Regions from separate parts of the Brucella sp. LJL56 genome, predicted to be linked through region 2. Evidence: predicted binding sites of a transcription regulator. Region 2 holds the regulator's gene; each other region holds the start of a gene.

Region 1 (7,915 bases), 290 kb from region 2:
ATGGGAGGAAGGCAGGGCTGATCGTGCCGGTTCCCTGCTCGGCGCCACGCTTGTTTGACCAGAGAACAAGCGGCGTTTCGTGCTGCAGCATCATATCGGCGGCAGGTGCCGTACGGCTTGCGACGCGGTTTGTCATAAATCCGGTCTCGACATAGACGGGACCGAGTGGTGGCAGATGGTCGCCGAAGAAGACGAGAATGGTTTCCCGGTCGCGCTTCGATGCCCATTCCATCAACCGTGCCAGGCTTTCATCGGCATCCATCGCACCTTGCGAATAGGAACGGATCGACTGGCGCGTATGTTCGCTGGCGTCAGTCTGCACCTCAAGTTTGGAATCCGGGTAACGATTGGCTTCGTAGGGGCCATGTCCTTGCAGGGAGACGGCAAAGAAGAAGAATGGCGCATCCATGGAATCTGCTTCGCGGATGATTTCATCGGTCAAGGCAGCGTCGGAGGCCAGGGCGCCGCGCTTTTCCAGCGGAGGCATGTTTTCTTCTGACATGAACCTGTCGAAGCCCATGCTTTCATAGACGGGACCACGATTCCAGAACCATTGGCGATAGGGGTGGATCGCCCGCGTCGTATAACCCTGATCCTTGAAAAAGCTTGCAAGCGAGGGAAGGGGACGGCGGATATATTGCTGATACGGGATGCTGCCGGAGGGCAGGAAGGCCTTGGAAAAGCCGGTCAGAGCCTCGAACTCGACATTGGCGGTCATGCCGCCAAATTCCGGCGAGAAGACATGGCCGGATTGTTCCGCACGAACTGTCGGGATCGGATCTGCGCTGAAAGCCACGCCCGGAAGGCGTGTCGGGTCCCAGAAGGATTCGCTCATCACCATAATGACGTCAGGCTTGCTGGTATCGAATGCAGCAGGGATCAACTGCGCCGGCGGTTCGATGGCGGCAATTGCTTCCGAAGAATAGCCTTCCGGAGCGAAGACGGTAGCCATGGGCACATTCAGGATGAAAGCCATGGTAAAGCCGTTATGGGCGTAGTTTTCCTTCTGATCCCACATGATCGGCAGAATACGCAGACGGTCGCGCGCCAGCGAAAAACTGGCATAGTCAGAAATCACCGCGAACCAGGCGAGTAATGGCAGCGCAAAGGCAAGACGCAGCATCCGCCCCTTCCACGGGATTGGATCGAAGCGCCGCCACCAGAACAATGTCACGGTTATCATCACTGCTGCCGAAGCAATGAGAAGCAGGCCTATGCCGACCGCGCTCCACGGGCGGTCACGCACCAGAAGCGGCAGAAGATCGACGATCTGGCGGGCATAGAGAAAATCGCTCGGATAAAGCGGGTCACCGAGATAAAGGCTCTTTTCGCGTGCTGTCGTTGCCGCAATCAGTGCCAGCGGGCCGACAACAAAGAAGCCATAGTGAATGCGTCCGAAAATGGCGTCGCTCGCCGTCAGCACGACGACAAAGAGCGCAACCGTCGTCCATGCAGGCTTATGCGGCGTGCGGAAGAACTGCATCGTGTCGGTGAATGAGCCGCGCACGATCCATTCGACAGCGAAAACCAGCAGCGTCGAAAGCACGATGGAAGCAAGCGTAATTGCTGCGAGGCGCAGCGGCCAGGCAATACGGGCAGGCCCGAAAATCGCGGCATCGCTCCAGCGACGCGCTGCGGTATTTTCCATCACACCCGGCATGTTTTACTCACCAACTCCCGAACTTCCACAAAAAGCCTGTCACATTTCTGTCATGGAAATGTCAAGGCACGCTTGGGCCGCGAGTGATACGCACCGTGATCTGAATGGATGATGAATGGAGCATTTAAAATGAGAACAGGGCCGGAATTGATCCGGCCCTGTTCATGGCTTTATAGGAGATTGGATTACGAAAAGACGTCTTCCAGTCCCTTGGTCAGTTCCAGCGCCTGCCGCTCGAACAGGCGGCGATAGATGCCACCCGGCTTGCGGATAAGCGCGTCGTGATCGCCTTCTTCAAGGATATTGCCCTTGTCGAAAACCAAGAGCCGGTCAAGCGCACGGACCGTCGAAAGCCGGTGTGCAATGACAAGCGTTGTACGACCCACCATCAGCCGTTCCATTGCCTGCTGGATCAGCACTTCCGATTCTGAATCGAGGCTCGATGTGGCCTCATCCAGAATAAGGATCGGTGCATCTGCCAGAAATGCACGGGCAATAGCCACACGCTGACGTTCACCGCCCGAAAGCTTCACACCGCGTTCACCGACAAGCGTTGCATAGCCCTTTGGCAAACGCATGATGAAGTCATGCGCGCTTGCGAGGCGTGCAGCCTCTTCGATCTCCGCCTGTGTCGCACCGGGGCGGGCATAGGCGATGTTCTCGGCCAGCGTCCGGTGAAACAGGATTGGCTCCTGCTGCACGATGGCGATCTGCGATCTGAGCGATGCCTGTGTGACTTCGGCAATGTTCTGTCCGTCAATCTTGATTGCGCCGCCACTGACATCGTAAAGCCGCTGGATCAGCTTGACGAATGTCGTCTTGCCCGAGCCAGAATGGCCAACCAGACCAACCCGCTCGCCAGCTTCGATCTTGACCGAAAAGTCGCGATAGAGAGCCGCTTCGTGGTTGCCATAGTGGAAAGTGACGTGATCGAACGTGATCTCGCCGTTTCCGATCTTGATCGCCGGTGCGCCTGGCTCGTCGGCAATGCCGTAAGGCTGTGCCTCGATGTCGACCAACTCTTCCATGTCGTTGACCGAACGCTGCAGGTTGCGGATATGCATACCCACGTCGCGCAAATAGCCCTGCAACATGAAGAAAGCTGTCAGAACGAAGGTGATATCACCCGCCGTTGCCTTGCCCTGGCTCCACAGATAGAGCGCAAAGGCGATAACCACGCCGCGCATCACCAGCAGGTTCGCACCCTGAATGAAGCCATTCAGCGTACCGATCAGCCATGTGCGGCGTGTGCGGCCGCGCCACTTGGAAACGACCTTTGCAAGACGCACATCTTCACGGCTTTCCGCGCCAAATGCCTTGACAACCGCATTGCACGAAATGGCATCGGCCAAAGCACCACCCATACGCGTGTCCCAGCTATTGGCAAGCGTTGCCGCAGGCGCAACAAAGCCAAGCGAGATCACGATCGTGCAGACGATGAACAGCACCGAGCCGATTGCAACCAGCAGCCCCATCATCGGCCAGTACCACGATAGCAGCACCACGGAGCCAACCAGCATCAGGATCGATGGCAGCAGTGCCACGATCAGCGTATCGTTGAGCAGGTCGAGCGCCCACATGGCACGCGATACCTTACGCACCGTCGATCCGGCAAAGGCATTGGCGTGCCAGTCTGTCGAAAACCGCTGCAGCTTACGGAACGAGCTTGCTGCCATGTCGCTCATGATCTTCAAGGTGAAGTCCGTGATGACATAGAAGGTCAACTGACGCGTAATCAGCGCCAGCGCGCCCAGCGCAAGCAGGACGATCAGGGCGTGGATGGCAGCATCCCAAGCGCCATCGTTACCCAACGAAAGCGCGTCCACCAACCGACCGGAATAGAGCGGCGTCAAAACATCTGCGGCTGTTGCAAGCAGCATGCCGATTATCATCAGCGTCAGCCGCAAGGGCTGACTTCGCCAATGGCCGAAAGTGTAGCCGAGGACATTGCGGAAGGCAGGTCCCCGGAAATCGATGCGAAACCGAGTCATATCTATAATACCAGGCCGTGTTTAAACGGACTCTGGTTCCTGTAAAAATATTTCCAGCAAAAGTGCGAAGCGGTTTTGCGTCGGACAATGCGTGAAAACAAAGACAAAACAAACAGCCGGTGACGGCTGCGGCAAATTTGGAAGTTGTTAGGAATTTGCCCTTTTAGGGAGGGCGTTCAGGCCTCAGCCTGCAATGCGGGCCAAAGACTTAAAGCTTGGACGCGCCCGCATTAACACTGGGCACCATGGGGAATGGGTAATAGACACGCATCTCATACCTCTTGCCAGTGTTGCAGATGAATGCACAATAAATGAGCAAAAATTTTTGCCAAGGCGCAAAATGACGAATTTTCTATCCAGCCATTTGACTGTGACAAATTTGCAAGCCTTGTTTTAAGGGGCGCTGATCCAGCTTTCAGCCCTTTGCCGAACGGATATTTTCACTTTTTCCGTTACAGGACAGCTCCGGCCTTGCAATTCTGCCGCTCATGGGTGAAGGGTCGTCCTGAGATATATCAGAGCCGTGCGGCGCACAGGGAGAGTTCATGACAGTTCATCAAAATCTGATTGCGGGCGAATGGGTCGGCGGCGACGGGATCGCCAACATCAATCCTTCGGACACCAATGATGTCGTTGGAACCTACGCCCGGGCAACTGCCGAAGACACCAAGGCAGCCATTGCCGCCGCGAAAGCCGCTTTCCCGGCCTGGTCGCGTTCCGGCATTCTGGAACGCCATGCCATCCTGCGCAAAACTGCCGACGAAATCCTGGCACGCAAGGACGAGCTTGGCCGTCTCCTGTCGCGCGAGGAAGGCAAGACGCTGGCGGAAGGCATCGGCGAAACCATCCGCGCCAGTCAGATTTTCGATTTCTTCGCAGGCGAAGCCCTGCGTTTGGCTGGCGAGGTTCTGCCTTCTGCACGTCCGGGTATCGGTGTGGAAATCACCCGTGAGCCGGTTGGCGTCGTCGGCATCATCACGCCATGGAATTTCCCGATTGCCATCCCGGCCTGGAAGATTGCTCCGGCACTTTGCTACGGCAACACGATCGTGTTCAAACCGGCCGACCTCGTGCCGGGCTGCTCCTGGGCGATTGTCGATATCCTGCATCGTGCCGGTCTTCCGAAGGGCGTTCTCAACCTCGTCATGGGCAAGGGCTCGGTCGTCGGCCAGACCATTCTGGACAGTGCGGACGTTCAGGCCGTCACCTTCACCGGCTCGACCGGTACGGGCAAGCGCGTTGCGGCGGCATCCATCGAGCACAACCGCCGCTTCCAGCTCGAAATGGGCGGCAAGAACCCGGTTGTCGTCCTTGATGACGCCGATCTCGATGTCGCGGTCGAGTCCGTGGTCAATTCGTCCTTCTTCTCGACCGGCCAGCGCTGCACGGCGTCGTCGCGTATCATCGTGACGGAAGGCATCCATGACAAGTTTGTCGCTGCTGCGATTGAAAAGCTGAAAAGCGTTGTGGTCGACAATGCCCTGAAGCAGGGTACGCATATCGGCCCGGTCGTGGATGAAAGCCAGCTCCAGCAGGATATGGATTATATCGAGATCGGCCGCAAGGAAGGCGCAAAGCTTGCTTTTGGCGGCGAGCGTCTCAACCGCGAAACGCCGGGCTTCTATCTCCAGCCAGCACTCTTCACCGAAGCCACCAACCAGATGCGCATCAGCCGCGAGGAAATCTTTGGCCCGGTCGCTTCGGTCATCCGCGTCAAGAATTATGAAGAAGCGCTTGCTACCGCCAACGATACGAGCTTCGGCCTGTCGTCGGGCATCTGCACGACGAGCCTGAAATATGCCACGCATTTCAAGCGCAATTCGGAAGCGGGCATGGTGATGGTCAATCTGCCGACCGCGGGTGTCGATTTCCATGTACCGTTCGGCGGGCGCAAGGGTTCGAGCTACGGTCCGCGCGAGCAGGGCCGCTATGCCGCCGAGTTCTACACCACCGTCAAGACAGCCTATACGCTGGCCTGATTGTTGTGTGAGTGAATGCAAAAAAACCGGCGGGGAAACCGCCGGTTTTTTTATGCGGCTTTTTTCGGCCAGGCGGCAAGCTTGCGGGCGAAATGCGACACCGTGCCATGCAGCAGCATAGTGAAGGCGGCCAGCACGAACAGGCACGCGAACATCAGATCCACCTTGGCGCGTCCATTGGCCAGCAGCATCAGATAGCCGAGGCCCTTCGATGCGCCGACCCATTCGCCTACCACCGCGCCGATGGGCGCATAGACGGCGGCGAGGCTCAGGCCCGATGCCAGCGAAGGAAAGGCGGATGGGATGCGGATGCGAAACAGGATTGCCATGCGTCCGGCTCCGAGAATTTCCGCCGCGTCGATCAGGCTCGTTTCGGTGCGCCGCATGCCGTCGAAGAAGGTCGAGACAACCGGAAAGAAGATCATCAGTACCGTGACCGCGATTTTTGAAGCGGGACCGTAGCCGAGCCACAAAGTCAAAATGGGGGCGAGCGCGAAGATCGGGATCGCCTGGCTGAAAACCATCGCTGGCATGACGAGCCGCTGCGCCAGCGGCGACATCATCAGTCCGATGGCGGTGGCGATGCCGACCGCGCTGCCAAGGAGGAGGCCGCCCAACACCTCACCGATGGTGGCGGCGGCGTTCTCGGCAATCAGCCCGGCGTTGCCGATCAGTGACTGCACCACATCCAGCGGGCCGGGCAGGATGAAGCGCGGCATCTGGCCGATGCTCACCACCGCCTGCCAGATGGCAAGCGCTATGGCTGCCGACAGCAAGCCGTCGGCAGCGCGCTTTTTCCGACTTCGGTTCGGGAGTGCTTCGTTCACTATCCGGCCTTCAAACCCATAGACCAGAAATCGGCTTCGAGCCTGCTCGCCGTTGCGAAAATCTGGCAGAGCCTCGGCCAGCGCGGGCTTTTCTCGAAGTCGTCGCCGATGCGGTCCTTTGCGGCCTGATCGAACAGCTTGCCGACCGTGTGGCACATGTCCTGATATTCAGGCCCCGCATAGGTGTCGATCCACTCCTGATAAGGCGTACCGGGCAGGGCGGTCACGGTAAGGTTCAGGCCGATCTCGCCATAACCATGCGCGCAGGGCACGAGCGCTGTCAGCAGGTCGAGAAAGTCGCCCGCCTGTCCGCAATCGAGCACATAGCGCGTGTAAGCGAGATTTTCCGGCTCTTCCTTCGTTGCATAAAGCTCGTCTTCGCTGATCCCTTCACGGGCGCAGATGCCGACATGAAGCGGCAGTTCCGTCACGGCCAAACCATGCATGATCTGGGCGCAAAGCCTAGTTTCCTGTAATGTATTGGCCTTGACGACGCCAAGCGCAAAGGCGCGGGCATAGTGGTGCAGATAGACATAATCCTGACGCAGATAATGCAGGAAGGCGGTTTTCGGCAGCGTGCCATCGCCCAGTCCGCGCACGAACTCATGATCGATATAGGGCTTCCAGTCTTCAAGCGTCGCGGCACGCAAGCGCGTGAACAGTTCGGATGAATAATGGGGCTGCGGCTGGCTCATGACTTGCTCCCTTCCGCGTTGACATCGATGGCGAATTTCTCGACAGGCAGGATGGAGGGCACCAGATTGTGCTCCTTGAGATAGGCTTCGTAACGCCGCCAGCGGCCATAATCGAGGCTCGCAGGTGCGCGCGAGAAGCGGGCAACCGTGTCCTTCCAGGCGCGCTGGTTCAGTTCGTCCTTGAGTTCCGTGCTGTAGGATGAAAACAGCTCGTAACCCTTGTCCGGGTGATTGACGATATATTGCGCGGCCTTCTCTGTGGCCGACAGGAAGCGCGAAATCTTGTCCTTGTCCGCCGCGTCCAGTTTGTCGGAAGCTGCGACATAGACCAGCTCGTCATAGACCGGCACGCCTTCTTCCTCGACGAAGAAGCATTTGCCGGGCACGCCTTCGACGGCCATCTGGTTCAGTTCGACATTGCGATAGGCACCCATCACCGCATCGACCTGCTTCGACATCAGCGATGGCGCCAGCGAGAAATTGACGTTGATGAGTTCGACATCGGAGAGTTTGACGCCGTGCTGGCCGAGAATGGTGCCGAGCAATGTTTCCTCGGTCCCGGCGACCGAATAACCGATCTTCTTGCCCTTGAGATCGGCGATGGAATTCACCGATCCGTCGTCGCGGGTCATCAGGCAGTTGAGCGGCGAGTCGATCAGCGTGCCGACGCGGATAAGCGGCAGGCCTTCATGCACCTGAAGATGCACCTGCTGCTGATAGGAAATGGCGAGGTCGGCCTGTCCTGCCGCCACCATCTTGGTGG
Region 2 (7,915 bases):
ATTTCGTCATCGGGTGCGGGAATGTTTTTATGTTGTCCTGACGGCGACAAAGGCCCATCCGGCAATCGAACCTCATAAGGATCTGGCGGGTTCGTTTGCGTTTGGAATAGCTGCCCGTGACTATGAGCGATACTCCCCCAGTCGTTCCAAGCCGGATCGAGCAAAAGGATATGAGGATAAAATGTCCAAGAAGTCGATGCATGCAACCCGCAACGATCTTCCTTCCAACACGAAGACGACAATGATCGCGCTGCTTAACGAAAATCTTGCCGCGACAATCGATCTTGCCCTCATCACAAAGCAGGCGCACTGGAACCTCAAGGGGCCGCAGTTCATCGCCGTTCATGAAATGCTCGACGGTTTCCGTGACGATCTCGACGAACATGTCGATACGATTGCCGAGCGCGCCGTGCAGATTGGCGGGACGGCCTATGGCACCACGCAGGTCGTGGCCAAGGAAAGTAAGCTCAAGCCATATCCGACCGATATCTATGCCGTTCACGACCATCTGCTTGCCCTGATCGAACGCTATGGCGATGTTGCCAATCTCTTGCGCAAATCGATCAAGGATGCGGACGATGCAGGCGACGACGATACAGCGGATATTTTTACCGCCGCATCCCGCAGCCTCGATAAGGCATTGTGGTTCCTGGAAGCCCATGTCCAGGAAAAGAACTGACCTCACAGATGCAATGAAAAGGCCGGGCAAATCCCGGCCTTTTCTGTTCCTCGATAGTTAGTTAGCCCATTCGCCGCTTCGCATCACCGGTTCGCGAGTTCCATCCTGGTTGATTCCATCGACGTCGATCTGGCCAGAGCCGATCATCCAGTCGATATGGATGAGACTTGAATTGCCACCTTGCACCTTGATCTGTTCCGGCGTGAGTTTTGCGCCATCGACAAAGCATTTGGAATAGCACTGGCCGAGCGCAATGTGGCTTGCAGCATTTTCATCGAACAAGGTGTTGTAGAACAGAAGCCCGCTCTGCGAAATCGGTGAGGAATGCGGCACAAGTGCCACTTCACCCAGACGACGGGCGCCTTCATCCGTATCCAGCACTTTGTTGAGAACTTCTTCACCGCGATTGGCCTTCGCCTCGACGATCCGTCCGGCTTCAAAGCGAACCGCAATATTCTCGATCAGGGTGCCCTGATGCGACAGAGGCTTGGTACTCGTCACATACCCCTCGACACGCAGTGCATGAGGCGTGGTGAACACCTCCTCCGTCGGAATGTTCGGATTGCAGGTGATACCATTTTTCGCGGTGGAAGCACCGCCATGCCATTCATGACCATCAGCAAGTCCGACCGTCAGGTCAGTGTTCGGGCCTTTGAAATGCAAGGCCCTATAAGTCTTGCCGTTCAGGAAGCGGGTGCGCGTACGAAGCGTTGCATTGTGTGCCGCCCAGGCACCGACCGGATCGTCGACATCGACACGTGAAGCTGCGAAGATTGCATCGGCCAGCTTGCGGGCCGCAACGTCCTCCGGTTCGTTTGGAAACATGAGCTTCGCCCATGCCGGGTTGGGATAAGAGACGATGTTCCAGTTGATGTCGAAACCGGCGATCTTCTCGAGTGCCGGCTGATACGCCTTCGAATTGGCGCGGTTAGCGCGTGAAACCTTTGCAGGGTCCTGACTGGAGAGAAGCATCGGATTGTCGGCTGCGATGGCGAGACGCGCGGCACCATCCGAATAGGCCTTTGCCATTCCTTCATAAAGCCAGTTTGCTGCGCGGTCGAAACTCGGGTCAGGTGCGTTCTCGTAACGAGCGAGCGCCATTTCATCGTCCGCGAAGAATGGCGTTACCAAACCGGCGCCAGCCTTGTAGGCATGTTTGGCGATGAGGCGAACCAGCGGCAGCGCGACGACCGGTGCCGTGATGACGAGATCTTGTCCCTCGCGCAATTGCAGGCCAACGCGAACAGCGACTTCCGCCAGACGTTCAAGTTTCACCGGGTCGATGATTGGGTTCAGCTTTTCATGAGCCATGGGTGGAAGACCTCTTTGGATATGGAATCACTGACAGTTTATCAGACGGCATAATTTCACCACCTTTTTTCCTGCCATTGCGCTATAGTATTCATGCGGTCAGTTGCAGAAGAAAGCAGTTCGTAATGAATAAGAAAGTGCTTATCTTACTGGGCATTACCGGCCTACTTGCAGGCTGCGTGACCATGACGCCCGAACAACGCCGCGCCGCCGACGAACAGACCTGTCGTAGCTATGGTTTCAAGGCCAAGACCGACGCTTTCGCCAATTGTCTCATGCGATTAGACCTCGATCGCAGAGCCGACCGGCGCGCCTGGCAGAACCAGGTCGATTTCTATGACACGCCGATGGTGATCTATCGTCCAATCTACCGGCCCTGAAACCAGCACCGGAAAGCGACGGCAGCCAGCCATCAAATCAAAACGCCGATCTGAATGAAATCAGACCGGCGCTTCAGTTTATCCGAGTATAAACACGCTTCTTATAACGGTGCTTCGGGACGGTCCTGGGACAGAAGGAGCGCGCCGATGGCGTCAACCTGCTTCTGGCTTGCAGGGGCATAGCCGAGCGATGTCGCCTGCGGAGCAGTCGTATCGAATTGCGACTGGTAGGAGGCCATCTGCACCGGCTGCTCCTGTTGAGGCGCAGCAACACCGCGATGGCGCGCCAGACGGTCGCCACGAGCCTGCGGACCAGCACCGACATTCTGTTCGACGCTTTGAGCCTTTACAGCTTCCGCGAGTGCCACCTGAACGGTCGGTTCCGTACCTGGAATCGGACCGGTCTGCGGCAGGGTCACATCATAGGACGGATCCTGCGGAAGCGACGGCGATTGCGGCGAATAGGCCAGAGCAAGATTGTAGGGTTCCTGCGGAACCGGACTTTGCAGCGAGCCGTCGCGATTACGCTTCTCGTAGAAGGAATTGCCACCCGCAACGAGCACATAGTGCATGTTGTTATAGGGGAATTTCAGACCAGCCGTGTGGAAGAACATGGCATTCTTCAACTTTGGATGCCGTTCTCCTTTGAGGACTGCGGCGGCGGCGGCCTGAACGTCCGGTAGCGCTTTGGAATTCATTTGGCGTGAAAGAACACCAGGTGCAAACTGGTTCTTCTGACCGACGACACCACAAATCGTATCCGGATAACGGCCCGATGCGAGGCGGTTCATGACGACCGTGCCGACAGCCAGAAGGCCATCGGAACTCGAACGGTTGGATTCGAAGAACATCGCGCGCTCAAGACAATTCTTGTCCCGTGCGGTGTAGGTATAGGTCTTCACGCCATTGACGGTCTTGACGTGGCTTGCCGCCGTCTTTTCCGAATTGGCTTTTCCCGAGGTTCCGGTCGTCGTGCAACCGGTCACCACGAAAGGCGCAACCACCAGCCCGATAAGAACGGGCAATTTCCACTTCGCGGCGCGCGTCAATGGCTCAGTCTCATATTAGGACCCTTAACTGATCCAGTCATCCGTTCAGGCAAACACATCTGGAACGATGCGCTCGAACGTTCGACTGCGGTGCAAGTCAAAGAGGACGAAGATCAAAATCACACGCCCTACTGTCGCTCAATCGAATTCAAGGTTTTGGAATTTTTAGGCCAAAAAAAGGCGAAGGGTCAAATCCCAACAATGCTGAAGGCGGCTAAAAAGCCCTAAAACAATTCCGAATCGAGAATGCGAATATGCTCACAAGCCCTTTAAATATATTAACAATTCCTTAACATGACCTATCAATTCAGATAAGATATTGATTTAATGAGATTCAAAGTCTCGCAATACACGCCATATCGCTGCCTTAATTCGCTTTTGCTTGCGCAGTTTTTGCAAGCACATTCGTGGTGTTTCAAATGATCTACGGAATTTCTGTTCACAGAGAGGTTCCGTTGCTCCATGTCAACTTTGGAAACAGATGTGTAACATCGCGTGAGATCGGGCTTTCAACGCCTGTTTCGACCGTCCCAATGCGAATCGGACGAGCCCGATCTGCGCTTCACAACGCTTCGCCGCAAGCAAAAACGGTCCACCACGAGAGCCGTGACGGACCGGATAAGTTCAATTCCTGAAACTGTGGATGACAGAGTCGATCAGCCGAAAGAATAACCGGCGCCGCGGACCGTGCGGATCAGATCAAGTGCGCGACCGACATTGATTGCCTTGCGCAACCGTCCGACATGAACGTCCACAGTGCGATCGTCCACATAGATATCCGGTCCCCAGACCCCATCGAGAAGCTGGCTTCGCGAGAAAACACGACCAGGCGACATCATGAAATATTCGAGCAGGCGGAATTCCGTCGGCCCAAGGCGAACTTCCTTTTCCTTGCGATAGACACGATGCTGCTGGCGATCGAGAACAAGATCGCCCACTTTCAGCACGTGAGAAAGAATGCTTGGATTGGACCGGCGCAGCATCGCCTTGACGCGCGCCAGAAGTTCCGGCGTCGAAAATGGCTTCACGACATAATCGTCCGCGCCGACACTCAAGCCGCGAACACGTTCGCTTTCCTCGCCGCGCGCCGTCAGCATGATGATCGGCAGACGCTCCGTTTCGGGCCATTGACGCAGGCGGCGGCAAAGCTCGATGCCCGATACGCCCGGCAGCATCCAGTCCAGAATGAGCAGATCCGGCACGTTCTCGCGCAAGGCGATTTCGGCCTCGTCGCCGCGCAGCATCGTATCGACCTGGTAGCCCTCTGCCTCGAGATTGTAGCGAAGCAGAACGCTCAGCGCCTCTTCGTCTTCTACCACAGCGATTTTGGGTGCCTGTGACATCCAGTATTTCCCTATCCAAATTCGGCGGGCGGTGGATACAATCCCCCAATCGACCGCGTGCCGCCGCGCTATTCACTCATTCTCAAACGCCGGACCGAAGTTCGGCCGGCTGTGGTTCAGGGTTTACGCGCCTCATCCACGACTATGCCGTGGCTCAGGTCTTCCTTGGGTCGTTCGGCCGGCATTTGCAGGCCGGTCACGATGTAATAGACGGTCTCCGCGATGTTGGTCGCGTGATCGCCGATGCGCTCGATATTCTTCGCGCAGAACAGAAGATGCGTGCAGGCGGAAATATTGCGCGGATCCTCCATCATGTAGGTAAGCAGTTCGCGGAACAGTGACGTGTACATGGCGTCAATCTCGTCATCGCGATCGCGAACGACATTGATCTGCTGCACCGAGCGCGACGCATAGGCGTCGAGCACATCCTTGAGCTGGGTCAGCGCCAGTTCGGCCAGGGTTTCAAGACCGCGATAAAGCTTTACCGGCTGGCGTGATTCAGAAACGGCAGCCACGCGCTTGGCAATGTTCTTGCCCAGATCGCCGACGCGCTCCAGATCGGCGGAGATGCGGATCGAGCCGATGATTTCACGCAGGTCCACAGCCATGGGCTGACGCTTGGCAATGATCATCACGGCCTTATCGTCAATCTCGCGCTCACTGGCATCGAGGATGAGATCGTCGGAGATAACGCGTTGTGCAAGCGCATTGTCCGCATTGACGATAGCGGCGACCGACTGCTCGACCATACGTTCCGCATGTCCGCCCATTTCGGCGATCTTATGGGTGAGAAACTTCAATTCCTCATCGTAGGAGCGAACGGTATGCTGAGACGGCATAGTAGACCTCGTAATATAAATTGCGGGGAAGCCGCACTGTCTATCTGTTTGAGCGCAGTTCCGGATTAGCCGAAACGTCCGGTAATGTAGTCCTGCGTGCGCTTTTCGGTGGGTGCGGTGAACATGGTTTCCGTGTCGCCCACTTCGACCAGATTGCCGAGATGGAACATGGCAGTGCGCTGCGAAACGCGGGCGGCCTGCTGCATGGAGTGGGTGACGATCACGATCGTATAGTTCTGGCGCAGTTCGTCGATCAGCTCCTCCACCTTGGCGGTAGCAATCGGGTCGAGCGCCGAGCACGGTTCGTCCATGAGGATGACTTCCGGGCTCACTGCAATCGCGCGCGCAATGCAGAGGCGCTGCTGCTGGCCGCCGGAAAGGCCAGTGCCCGCATCGTGCAGACGATCCTTCACTTCCTCGAACAAGCTCGCCTTCTGCAGGCTCGTCACGACGATTTCCTCCAGATCGGCCTTGGTACGGGCCAGACCGTGAATGCGCGGGCCGTAGGCGACATTTTCATAAATCGACTTCGGAAACGGATTCGGCTTCTGGAACACCATGCCAACGCGGGCGCGCAGTTCGACGACATCGATCTTCGGATCGTAGATGTCCTCATTGTCGAGCGTGATCTTGCCGCCGACCTTGCAGCCTTCGATCGTATCGTTCATGCGATTGAGCGAACGCAGGAAAGTAGACTTGCCACAACCGGAGGGGCCGATCAGCGCCGTGACCATCTGTTCCTGGATATCCAGATCGACGTCGAACAGCGCCTGCTTCTCGCCATAAAATACGCAGACCTTGTCGCCGCGCATCTTTATGGAATTGGCGTTGGCGTTCATTTTTTCTCCTACGGCTTTTTCGAGAGATCGTTCAGTCATCAGATTCATAGCTTTCGACTCCCGTTTTACCAGCGGCGCTCGAAGCGGCGGCGCAGAATGATTGCTGCAATATTCATCACGGCAAGGAACAGAAGCAGGACAATGATAGCGCCTGACGTGCGTTCCACAAAGGCGCGTTCTGCTTCATTTGCCCACATATAGATCTGCACCGGAAGAGCAGTCGACGGGTCCATCGGCGTCGACGGTACGTCAGCGACGAAAGCCACCATGCCGATCAGCAGGAGCGGTGCGGTTTCACCAAGCGCGTGGGCAAGACCGATGATCGTGCCGGTCAGGATGCCGGGTGCGGCGAGCGGCAGGACATGGTGGAACACCATCTGCGTTTTCGACGCGCCAAGGCCAAGAGCTGCGGCGCGGATGGAAGGCGGCACTGCACGAAGAGCGGCGCGCGTTGCTATGATGATAGTGGGAAGCGTCATCAGCGTCAGCACCAGACCGCCGACCAATGACGCAGAACGCGGCAGGCCGAAGAAGTTGATGAAGACCGCAAGTCCAAGCAGACCAAACACGATGGACGGAACCGCTGCCAGATTGTTGATGTTCACCTCAATCATATCGGTGAACCGGTTTTTCTTGGCGAACTCTTCCAGATAGATCGAAGCAGCAACGCCGATAGGCAGCGACAGGCCAAGAACGATCAGCATCATGTAGAGCGAACCGACCAGCGCAACGCCAAGACCAGACGTCTCCGGACGGCTGGAAGCACCGAAGGTGAAGAGACCGGTGTTGAAGGCCTCCTTCATCACGCCTTCTTCCGAAAGCGTCTTCATCCAGCCAACCTGACGGTCCGAAACCTTGCGGCTCGTCTCTGGCACGGAAAGGTCAATCTGCCCCTTGAAGGCGGAATCGATGTCGGCGCCAGCCAGAACCGGAACGGTCTGTGTCGTGCCGATAAGCGATGGATTGTCCATCACCATTTTGCGCAACTGAATGCGCACCCCGTCCGAATAGAAACGGCCCAGATCGCGCATTGCCGGACGGTCTGTCGTGGCAACACCCAGCTTTTCAGCCAGCGCATTGCGCACCAGCAGCGGATAGTTGGCCCTGATCAGCACATTCGGATCGGTTGCGCGCTTGTTGCCCGGATCGATGATCTGCTCGTTGAGCTTGACCGGCAGATAAAGCGTCGTCTGCCAGAAGGCCGTATAGCCCTTGGAAAAGACAGAAAACAGGAGCGCGCAGAGGAAGAACACGCCGATGGAAATCGCTGCAATACCGTAGTAGCGGAAGCGACGTTCAGCGGCATAGCGACGCTTGATTCCGATATCGCGGCGTGCCGGTCGTACCGTCGTACCGCTGGTGTTGAGGGTCGTATCGGTCATTATTCGTACTGCTCCCGGTACTTGCGCACGATATGCAGCGCAAAGATATTCATAATCAGCGTCAGGACGAAAAGCGTGATGCCGAGCGCAAAT
Region 3 (7,915 bases), 1.3 Mb from region 2:
TGGCCAGCACTTCGCCTGGCCAGAGCGAGAAATCGATATCCGCGCAACCGCGACGGCTGCCATAAAACTTCGAGAGATTGCTGACTTTCAGCAGAGGTTCGACGCTCATTCCGCGGCCTCCTTATTCGCTGCCAGATGACCAAAGTGGCCATTCGCCTGACGATCTTCACAATAATCGGTGTCGGAGCAGACAAACATCGAGCCGCCGCGATCATCGAGTACCACTTCGTCGAGATAGACGCCGCGTGCGCCGCACAATGCGCAAGGCTCCTTGAATTTCTGCACCTCAAATGGATGGTCCTCGAAATCGAGGCTCACGACATCCGTATATGGTGGCACGGCATAGATGCGCTTTTCACGACCGGCACCAAAGAGCTGTAGAGCTGGCGACATATGCATCTTTGGATTATCGAACTTTGGCGTCGGCGACGGTGCCATGACATAGCGCCCTTCGATCATCACCGGATAATCATAGGTCTTGGCGATATGGCCGTGGCGCGCGATATCCTCGTACAGCTTCACATGCATGAGGCCATATTCGGCAAGCGCGTGCATCTTGCGCGTTTCGGTTTCACGCGGTTCCAGAAAACGCAGTGGTTCAGGAATTGGCACCTGATAGACAATCACCTGCCCTTCGCTCAGCGGATACTCCGGGATGCGGTGACGTGTCTGGATGATCGTCGCCTCACCCGTATGGGTGGTCACGGCAACATTGGCAGTTTTCTGGAAGAATGCGCGGATGGAAACGGCATTGGTCGTGTCGTCAGCACCCTGATCGATCACCTTCAGCACATCATTCTGACCGAGGATTGCGGCAGTTACCTGCACGCCGCCCGTGCCCCAGCCATAAGGCATCGGCATTTCACGGCTGGCAAACGGCACCTGATAGCCCGGAATAGCAATGGCTTTCAGGATAGCACGACGGATCATCCGCTTTGTCTGCTCATCCAGATAGGCGAAATTGTAATTGGCTAGATCGCTCATTCTGCTGCTTCCTTGCCTATGCCGATATTGGCTGCTGCTTCGGTTGCCAAAACTTCAGTCTCGTTGTTCGCTTGTTCATATTCCGCACGCATACGGCGGATGAGATCAAGCTCGGCCTGAAAGTCCACGTAATGGGGCAATTTCAGATGCTCGACGAAGCCCGTCGACTGCACATTGTCGGAATGGGAAATGACGAATTCTTCGTCCTGCGCGGGTGCTGTCACATCCGCATCGAATTCACGGACACGCAGCGCCCGGTCGCAAAGCGACATCGACATGGCTTTGCGCTCGCTTTGTCCGAACACCAGACCATAACCACGGGTGAACTGCGGTGCCTGCTTGGACGAGCCCTTGAACTGGCTCACCATCTGGCATTCGGTCAACTGAACGCGGCCAAGCGAAACGGCAAAGCCAAGCTCAGGCACGTCGAACTCGACTTCCACCTCGCCAATGCGGATTTCACCGACAAATGGATGCGTGTTGCCATAACCGCGCTGCGTGGAATAACCCAGCGCCAGCAGGAAGCCTTCATCGCCCCGCGCCAAAGCCTGCAAGCGCAGATCGCGCGGCATCGGGAAAGTCCACGGTTCGCGGGTAAGATCGCCCGGTTCATGCCCTTCCGGCATTGCACCGTCCTCTTCGATCATGCCGTTGACACCGAGAATATCGGTCACGCGTGGCGTCTCTTCAGGCTCAGCCGCACGCACTTCCGGCTCAGGAACACTCACATCGCCAGCCAATTCCGGATCAAGCAGTCGGTGCGTATAATCGAATGTCGGCCCCAATAGCTGCCCGCCGGGCAGATCTTTATAGGTGGCCGAAATGCGGCGTTCGATCAGCATATTCGCCGTTTCCAGCGGAAGCGAATAACCAAAACGCGGCAATGTCGTGCGGTAGGCACGGACCAGAAAGATTGCTTCGATCAGGTCGCCACGCGACTGGCGCACGGCAAGGGCTGCAAGTTCACGGTCATAAAGCGAGCCTTCGGCCATCACACGATCAACGGCGAGGCCAAGCTGTTCGACAATCTGATCAAGACGCAGTGCCGGAACCGAGCGGTCCCCGCGACGGCGGTCATCAAGCAGACGGTGGGCATTGCGGATGGCGGTTTCACCGCCCTTTACAGCAACATACATGGATCAGCCCTCCAAACTTGCTATACGTGTGGTGCGGGGAAGCGCTGCGACTTTGCCGTCAGCGACGAGCACCAGATCGATACCCAGCGGAAACAACGCGCCATTTTCACGCCATTGCGCGGCAAAATCCTGCGGCAAACCATCGACGTTCAGCACAGTTTCATCCTTGATACCGGGGCCTCTGAGGCAGAAACCCTGCCCGCTCGTCAGCGAAGAAACAGCCAGAACAACAGTCGTCGAACGGTCCGGAAACTCAGGGTCACCCTGAGAAAAGGAAGAAAGTGCTGGCAGCGATTGCGCATCAGTCACGAGTGCGAACTGTGCCTTCGACTGGTCATCAACAATTGGTGCACCGGTATGGAATGTCAGCCATGCCGTTGCGTCCTGATTGGCTGCAATTTCAGCATCGACCCAGACGCTGGCATCGTGATCCAGAAGCGTTGCTGCAATCAGGCCGAGCTGCGGTGTGAGCGGCTTTGATGGTGCAGCAGTACTTGGTAGCGAATGGATACGACCAGGATTGGCCATTGCGTGCATGACTGCATGAAACGCCGACTGCGCTTCATTGACTGGATCAGCCAGTCCCCCTTCAAATGCAGAAGAAGAATGGAGCATCAGTTATCTCCCCGAACCATAGTGAAGAAATCGACCTTCGTGGCAGCAGCTTCGCCGCGCCGTTTTGCATCCGCAGTATCGACACGACCACGCAATGCGTTGAGCACGTTGCTTTCGATCGCATCGCGGGTGGCTTCATCGAGCCAGAGCGCATCAAACAATGCAGCCAGCTTCGCCTTTTCCTGATCGCGCCCAAGCGCGTAGGAATGTCCAACCGAGCCATTCGCCAGACGAACAGTTGCGCGGGTGACGGTTGCCTCGCCAACATTGAATGGGGCACCGCCGCCGCCAATACGGCCGCGCATCATGACCAGTCCGGTTTCCGGACCACGCAGAACTTCAAATTCAGGCTTTTCCGCCCAGTTCTGCCAGAACGTTTTCAATTCTTCACCACTTGCGCGCGCGAGAAGCGCCATACTGGCCTGACGTGCAGCCTGCGTTGCATCCGGCGCCAAATTGCTTCCAGCAGTGGAGCTGTCTCCACTTTCACCTGTGCTGTGCCGCGTAGTTTGCCGGGGAGTATGCATGAGCTTATCCGCCCTATCTAATCTTGTTGACGTGATGGCATTAATTGTCTAGTTATATAGACAACTATACAATACCAGAATAGATATACCCTGCCAATGACAGGACGATGACAGTTGATGACAAAGAACAGGCGGATTGAGAGAAACAGCGGTGTAGCTATCTGGCGGCAGATTGCCGACGAGATACGCGGCGACATCATGGCCGGGAAACTGCAATCTGGGGCGCGTATGCCCGCTGAAATAGACTTGGCGGACCGATTTGGCGTCAATCGCCATACAGTGCGCAGCGCCATTGCAGCTCTGACACAGGAAGGTGTGTTGCGGGCAGAACAGGGGCGCGGCACCTTTGTGGCCAATGCAAAACGCCTCACCTATCAGATCGGCCGCCGCACCCGTATTTCGCAATCGCTGGCTTCGCAGGTACGCGATATGAAGGGAAGTCTACTCGCTTCCGGCACAGCCCCGGCCTCACCGGATATAGCCGAGGCCCTTGAGATTGAGCCCGGTTCGCCTGTCACGCGGCTGGAAACCTTGCACAGTGCCGATGGGCGCCCGGTGTCGCGTGCGACACTCTGGATCAGTGCCGAAAATTTTCCTGAAATTGCGACGGACTATGCGGAAAGTGGTTCAATCACCGTGGCGTTCAGAAAAGCGGGTATTGCGGATTATTTCCGTAAGTCCACAGTCATATCCGCCCGCCATGCCGATTCTGACGATCTGAAACATTTGAAACTTTCACCCGGCGCTATTGTGCTGACAGCCAAGGCTATCAATGTGAAGCTAGATGGGAAGCCGATTCAGTATTCGCTGACACGGTTTTCAGCCGACAATATGGAGTTCTCAATTGAGACCTATCCCGGCGATCCGTTGATGAACGGCGCGCTTTGATCCAAAACCGATCTGCTACTATCCCGACATTATGTCGAAGCATTGTATGAACACGGCATCGATAGGAAGCCATCGCCCAGACAGGGAAAATCTGATGACCATCGCTATTTTTCACAATCCGAAATGCGGCACCTCGCGCAATACCCTGGCGATGATCCGCGCCAGCGGCGAAGAACCCGTCATTGTCGAGTATGTGCAAAATCCGCCCACGCGGGAACGCTTGGTCGGGCTGCTTGCAGCCATGAACCTTACACCGCGTCAATTGCTGCGCGAGAAAGGTACACCCTTTGCCGAACTCGGCCTGTCCGATCCAAAATGGACCGACGATGAGCTGATCGACTTCATGATGACTCATCCGATTTTGATCAATCGGCCCATTGTTGAAACACCGAAAGGCACCAGACTGTGCCGCCCCTCCGAACTGGTTCTGGCTCTTCTGGAAAACCCTGTTGCTTCATTCACCAAAGAAGACGGTGAGCAGATTACATTCGAAGAGAAACCGCGCTGACAGGGATTGCCAGCTCGCAACCGACACTGTGTGATCAGCGATTTTAGAAGTATGTGCAATAGAAAAGGCGCTGTAAAACAGCGCCTTATCGAACTTCACTTATAAACAGGATGAGATTTATTCTCAGAACGGAATTTCGTCGTCCAGATCACGCGAAAAGCCACCGCCGCTACCGCCGCCCGAAGACGGGCCGGACGAACCGAAATCACCGCCGCCGCCGGAATAATCCGACATCTGGTTGCGATTGCCGCCGCCGCCGAACGAACGGCCCTCGCCGCCACCTTCGCCACGGCTGTCGAGCATCTGAAGTTCACCGCGGAACTTCTGCAGCACAACTTCCGTCGAATAGCGGTCGTTGCCGTTCTGATCCTGCCATTTGCGGGTCTGGAGCGCGCCTTCGATATAAACCTTGGCGCCCTTCTTCAGATATTGTTCCGCGACCTTGGCAAGGTTCTCGTTGAAAATGACAACGCTGTGCCATTCTGTACGATCCTTGCGTTCGCCGCTCTGACGGTCGCGCCAGCTTTCCGACGTCGCAATGCGCAGATTGGCGACCACATCGCCCGAATTCAGACGACGAATTTCCGGATCGGCACCAAGATTGCCGACCAGAATGACTTTGTTGACGCTACCAGCCATCGAAAAATTACTCCGGGTCTTGCATGCACGCTCTTTCCGTACGGCTTCGCACAGACAAGAGGCACGTTCCAAATGAAAGATCAGGCGCAACGATGCGCCATCACCAGAAACTCATATGTTCACCTTACAGGACTGGCTCAAAACGTGCTCAATCCGGGTCGGTGAATTTGTTAATGTCCACAGAGTTTATGTTCTTGTTTTGTTCAAAATGCAACCTTCCGACATTAAAAAGTCACACGTTCGCCACAAATTTCAGTGGGTTTTTGCACCATTTCCTATGCTGAAAATGCAGTTTGCCGTATTTCAGCGCCTAAAACTGCATCTGCCTTAATTACGAAACGGCCTCACCGATCATCCTTATGAAGTCGTAGCGTCCGCATCTCGCAAACCACATCAGCTTCCAAGGAAAAGCCCTGCCGCTCACTGTATCTTTGGCGCGCAGGGCTTGGGGTTTGAGCAATGCTCATGTGTCGACATTAATTCGTCGGCAGGTCTTTTCGGATCACAAAGGCGCACGGCCATTTGCATTCCGCGCAAATTCAAATTGTCGGCAATCACACTTTCGATCAACGACGCATCATTCCTTGCGAAAAGATGCTGCCGCAACCGAAACGGATTGTGCTTTCATCTCTGTGAAAGCTAGGCACTGTAGTCAGGTGGACTCATGCTCCTTTACCTCCCTACTGGGTCTCCCCGCCTCCTGCGGACCTCTTGCCGATGCCGTGTCATCCCACCGCGGCACCTCTCCGCTATCAGCGAGTTAGGGTAGTCTGCTCCTGTCAGGAGTGACAGTCAACGCTCTTGCGTTCACATTTCGTATCGCCTATCAGAAGGCTGGTTGTTCGATATTTGTTCTAATGATAAGAGTGCACCGATGAATGACCGGAGCCCCCTTCTTATTGGAGGGTTTCACCCCATATTAGAGACCGGCGCGACGTGTTTCACCATTCGGCGCCCGTTTATCCATGGCATCATGAGCAGGCAGGACGCGGAATGAGCGATCAGAAATTCATTTCCATACGTGGCGCGCGCGAACACAATCTAAAAAATGTCGATCTCGATCTGCCTCGCGACAAGCTGATCGTGATGACGGGGCTTTCCGGCTCGGGCAAATCCTCGCTTGCCTTCGATACGATCTATGCGGAAGGCCAGCGCCGCTACGTCGAAAGCCTTTCGGCCTATGCGCGCCAGTTCCTCGAAATGATGCAGAAGCCGGATGTCGATCAGATCGACGGCCTGTCGCCCGCCATTTCCATCGAGCAGAAGACGACGAGCCGCAATCCGCGTTCGACTGTCGGCACTGTCACCGAAATTTACGACTATATGCGCCTGCTCTTTGCGCGCGTGGGCGTGCCCTATTCGCCGGCGACCGGCCTTCCCATCGAAAGCCAGACGGTCAGCCAGATGGTTGATCGCGTCATGGCGCTGGAAGAAGGCACGCGCCTTTATATCCTCGCGCCCATCGTTCGCGGCCGCAAGGGCGAGTACAAGAAGGAGCTGGCGGAGCTTCAGAAAAAGGGCTTTCAGCGCGTCAAGGTAGACGGCACCTTCTATGAAATCGCCGACGTTCCGGCGCTGGACAAGAAGTACAAGCACGACATTGATGTGGTCGTCGACCGCGTCGTGGTGCGCCCTGACCTGTCGACCCGCCTCGCCGACAGTCTTGAAACCAGCCTCAAGCTTGCCGAAGGTCTGGCCGTTGCCGAGTTCGCGGACAAGCCGCTGCCGCCCGAAGAAACGGCGGAAGGTGGCGCAGCCAACAAATCGGCCAACGAAACGCATGAGCGCATTCTGTTTTCGGAAAAGTTTGCCTGCCCGGTTTCCGGCTTCACCATTCCCGAAATCGAACCGCGCCTGTTCTCGTTTAACAACCCGTTCGGCGCCTGCCCGACCTGCGATGGCCTCGGCACGCAGCAGGCCATCGATCCGAACCTGATCGTTCCCGACGAAACGGCAGCATTGAAGGATGGCGCGATTGCGCCATGGGCGCGATCCTCGTCGCCTTACTACAATCAGACGCTGGAAGCGCTTGGCAAAGCCTATGGCTTCAAGATTGGCGCACGATGGGCCGATCTTTCGGAAGAAGCCCAGCAGGCCATTCTTTATGGCACCAAGGGCAAGGAAATCACCTTCCAGTATGATGACGGCCTGCGCTCCTACCAGACGACGAAGCCTTTTGAAGGCGTAATCCCTAATCTGGAGCGCCGCTGGAAGGAGACCGATTCCGCCTGGTCGCGTGAAGATATCGAGCGCTTCATGGCCTCGACGCCCTGCCCTTCCTGTAATGGCTATCGCCTGAAGCCGGAAGCGCTGGCGGTCAAGATAGGCATGAAACATATCGGCGAGATCACGGAAATGTCGATCCGCAAGGCCGACGCTTGGTTCCGCGACGTCGATGGCAGCTTCAATGACAAGCAGCGCGAAATTGCCGCCCGCATTCTCAAGGAGATTCGCGAGCGCCTGCAGTTCCTCAACGATGTCGGCCTTGATTATCTGACGCTGGCGCGCAATTCCGGCACGCTGTCGGGCGGTGAAAGCCAGCGTATCCGTCTTGCCTCGCAGATCGGCTCCGGCCTGACCGGCGTGCTTTACGTGCTGGACGAACCCTCCATTGGTTT

What was found. The regulator PhoB, encoded in region 2, activates phosphate uptake and scavenging genes when phosphate is short. The targets are predictions, from matches to a motif close to TGTCATNNANCTGTCAT.
Region 1: a site for PhoB is predicted at 1,698-1,714, ahead of ACYSN1_RS06005 (LTA synthase family protein). Genes of this name have one in related genera too.
Region 3: a site for PhoB is predicted at 3,359-3,375, ahead of phnF (phosphonate metabolism transcriptional regulator PhnF). Genes of this name have one in related genera too.

What each region holds. Positions count from the first base shown of each region.
Region 1 covers NZ_JBTXLQ010000001.1:1,231,303-1,239,217, reverse strand. Annotated here, with positions in the region: gene ACYSN1_RS06005 (LTA synthase family protein) at 1-1,660, opposite strand, end outside; gene ACYSN1_RS06000 (ABC transporter ATP-binding protein) at 1,846-3,651, opposite strand; gene ACYSN1_RS05995 (aldehyde dehydrogenase family protein) at 4,197-5,630, shown strand; gene ACYSN1_RS05990 (ABC transporter permease) at 5,681-6,457, opposite strand; gene tenA (thiaminase II) at 6,457-7,152, opposite strand; gene ACYSN1_RS05980 (ABC transporter substrate-binding protein) at 7,149-7,915, opposite strand, start outside.
Region 2 covers NZ_JBTXLQ010000001.1:1,518,913-1,526,827, forward strand. Annotated here, with positions in the region: gene dps (DNA starvation/stationary phase protection protein Dps) at 182-679, shown strand; gene ACYSN1_RS07300 (aminopeptidase) at 737-1,990, opposite strand; gene ACYSN1_RS07305 (hypothetical protein) at 2,116-2,370, shown strand; gene ACYSN1_RS07310 (cell wall hydrolase) at 2,472-3,419, opposite strand; gene phoB (phosphate regulon transcriptional regulator PhoB) at 4,076-4,762, opposite strand; gene phoU (phosphate signaling complex protein PhoU) at 4,879-5,601, opposite strand; gene pstB (phosphate ABC transporter ATP-binding protein PstB) at 5,667-6,440, opposite strand; gene pstA (phosphate ABC transporter permease PstA) at 6,506-7,822, opposite strand; gene pstC (phosphate ABC transporter permease subunit PstC) at 7,822-7,915, opposite strand, start outside.
Region 3 covers NZ_JBTXLQ010000001.1:259,381-267,295, forward strand. Annotated here, with positions in the region: gene phnK (phosphonate C-P lyase system protein PhnK) at 1-109, opposite strand, end outside; gene ACYSN1_RS01275 (alpha-D-ribose 1-methylphosphonate 5-phosphate C-P-lyase PhnJ) at 106-984, opposite strand; gene ACYSN1_RS01280 (carbon-phosphorus lyase complex subunit) at 981-2,120, opposite strand; gene phnH (phosphonate C-P lyase system protein PhnH) at 2,124-2,735, opposite strand; gene phnG (phosphonate C-P lyase system protein PhnG) at 2,735-3,151, opposite strand; gene phnF (phosphonate metabolism transcriptional regulator PhnF) at 3,377-4,150, shown strand; gene arsC (arsenate reductase (glutaredoxin)) at 4,245-4,658, shown strand; gene ssb (single-stranded DNA-binding protein) at 4,782-5,297, opposite strand; gene uvrA (excinuclease ABC subunit UvrA) at 6,291-7,915, shown strand, end outside.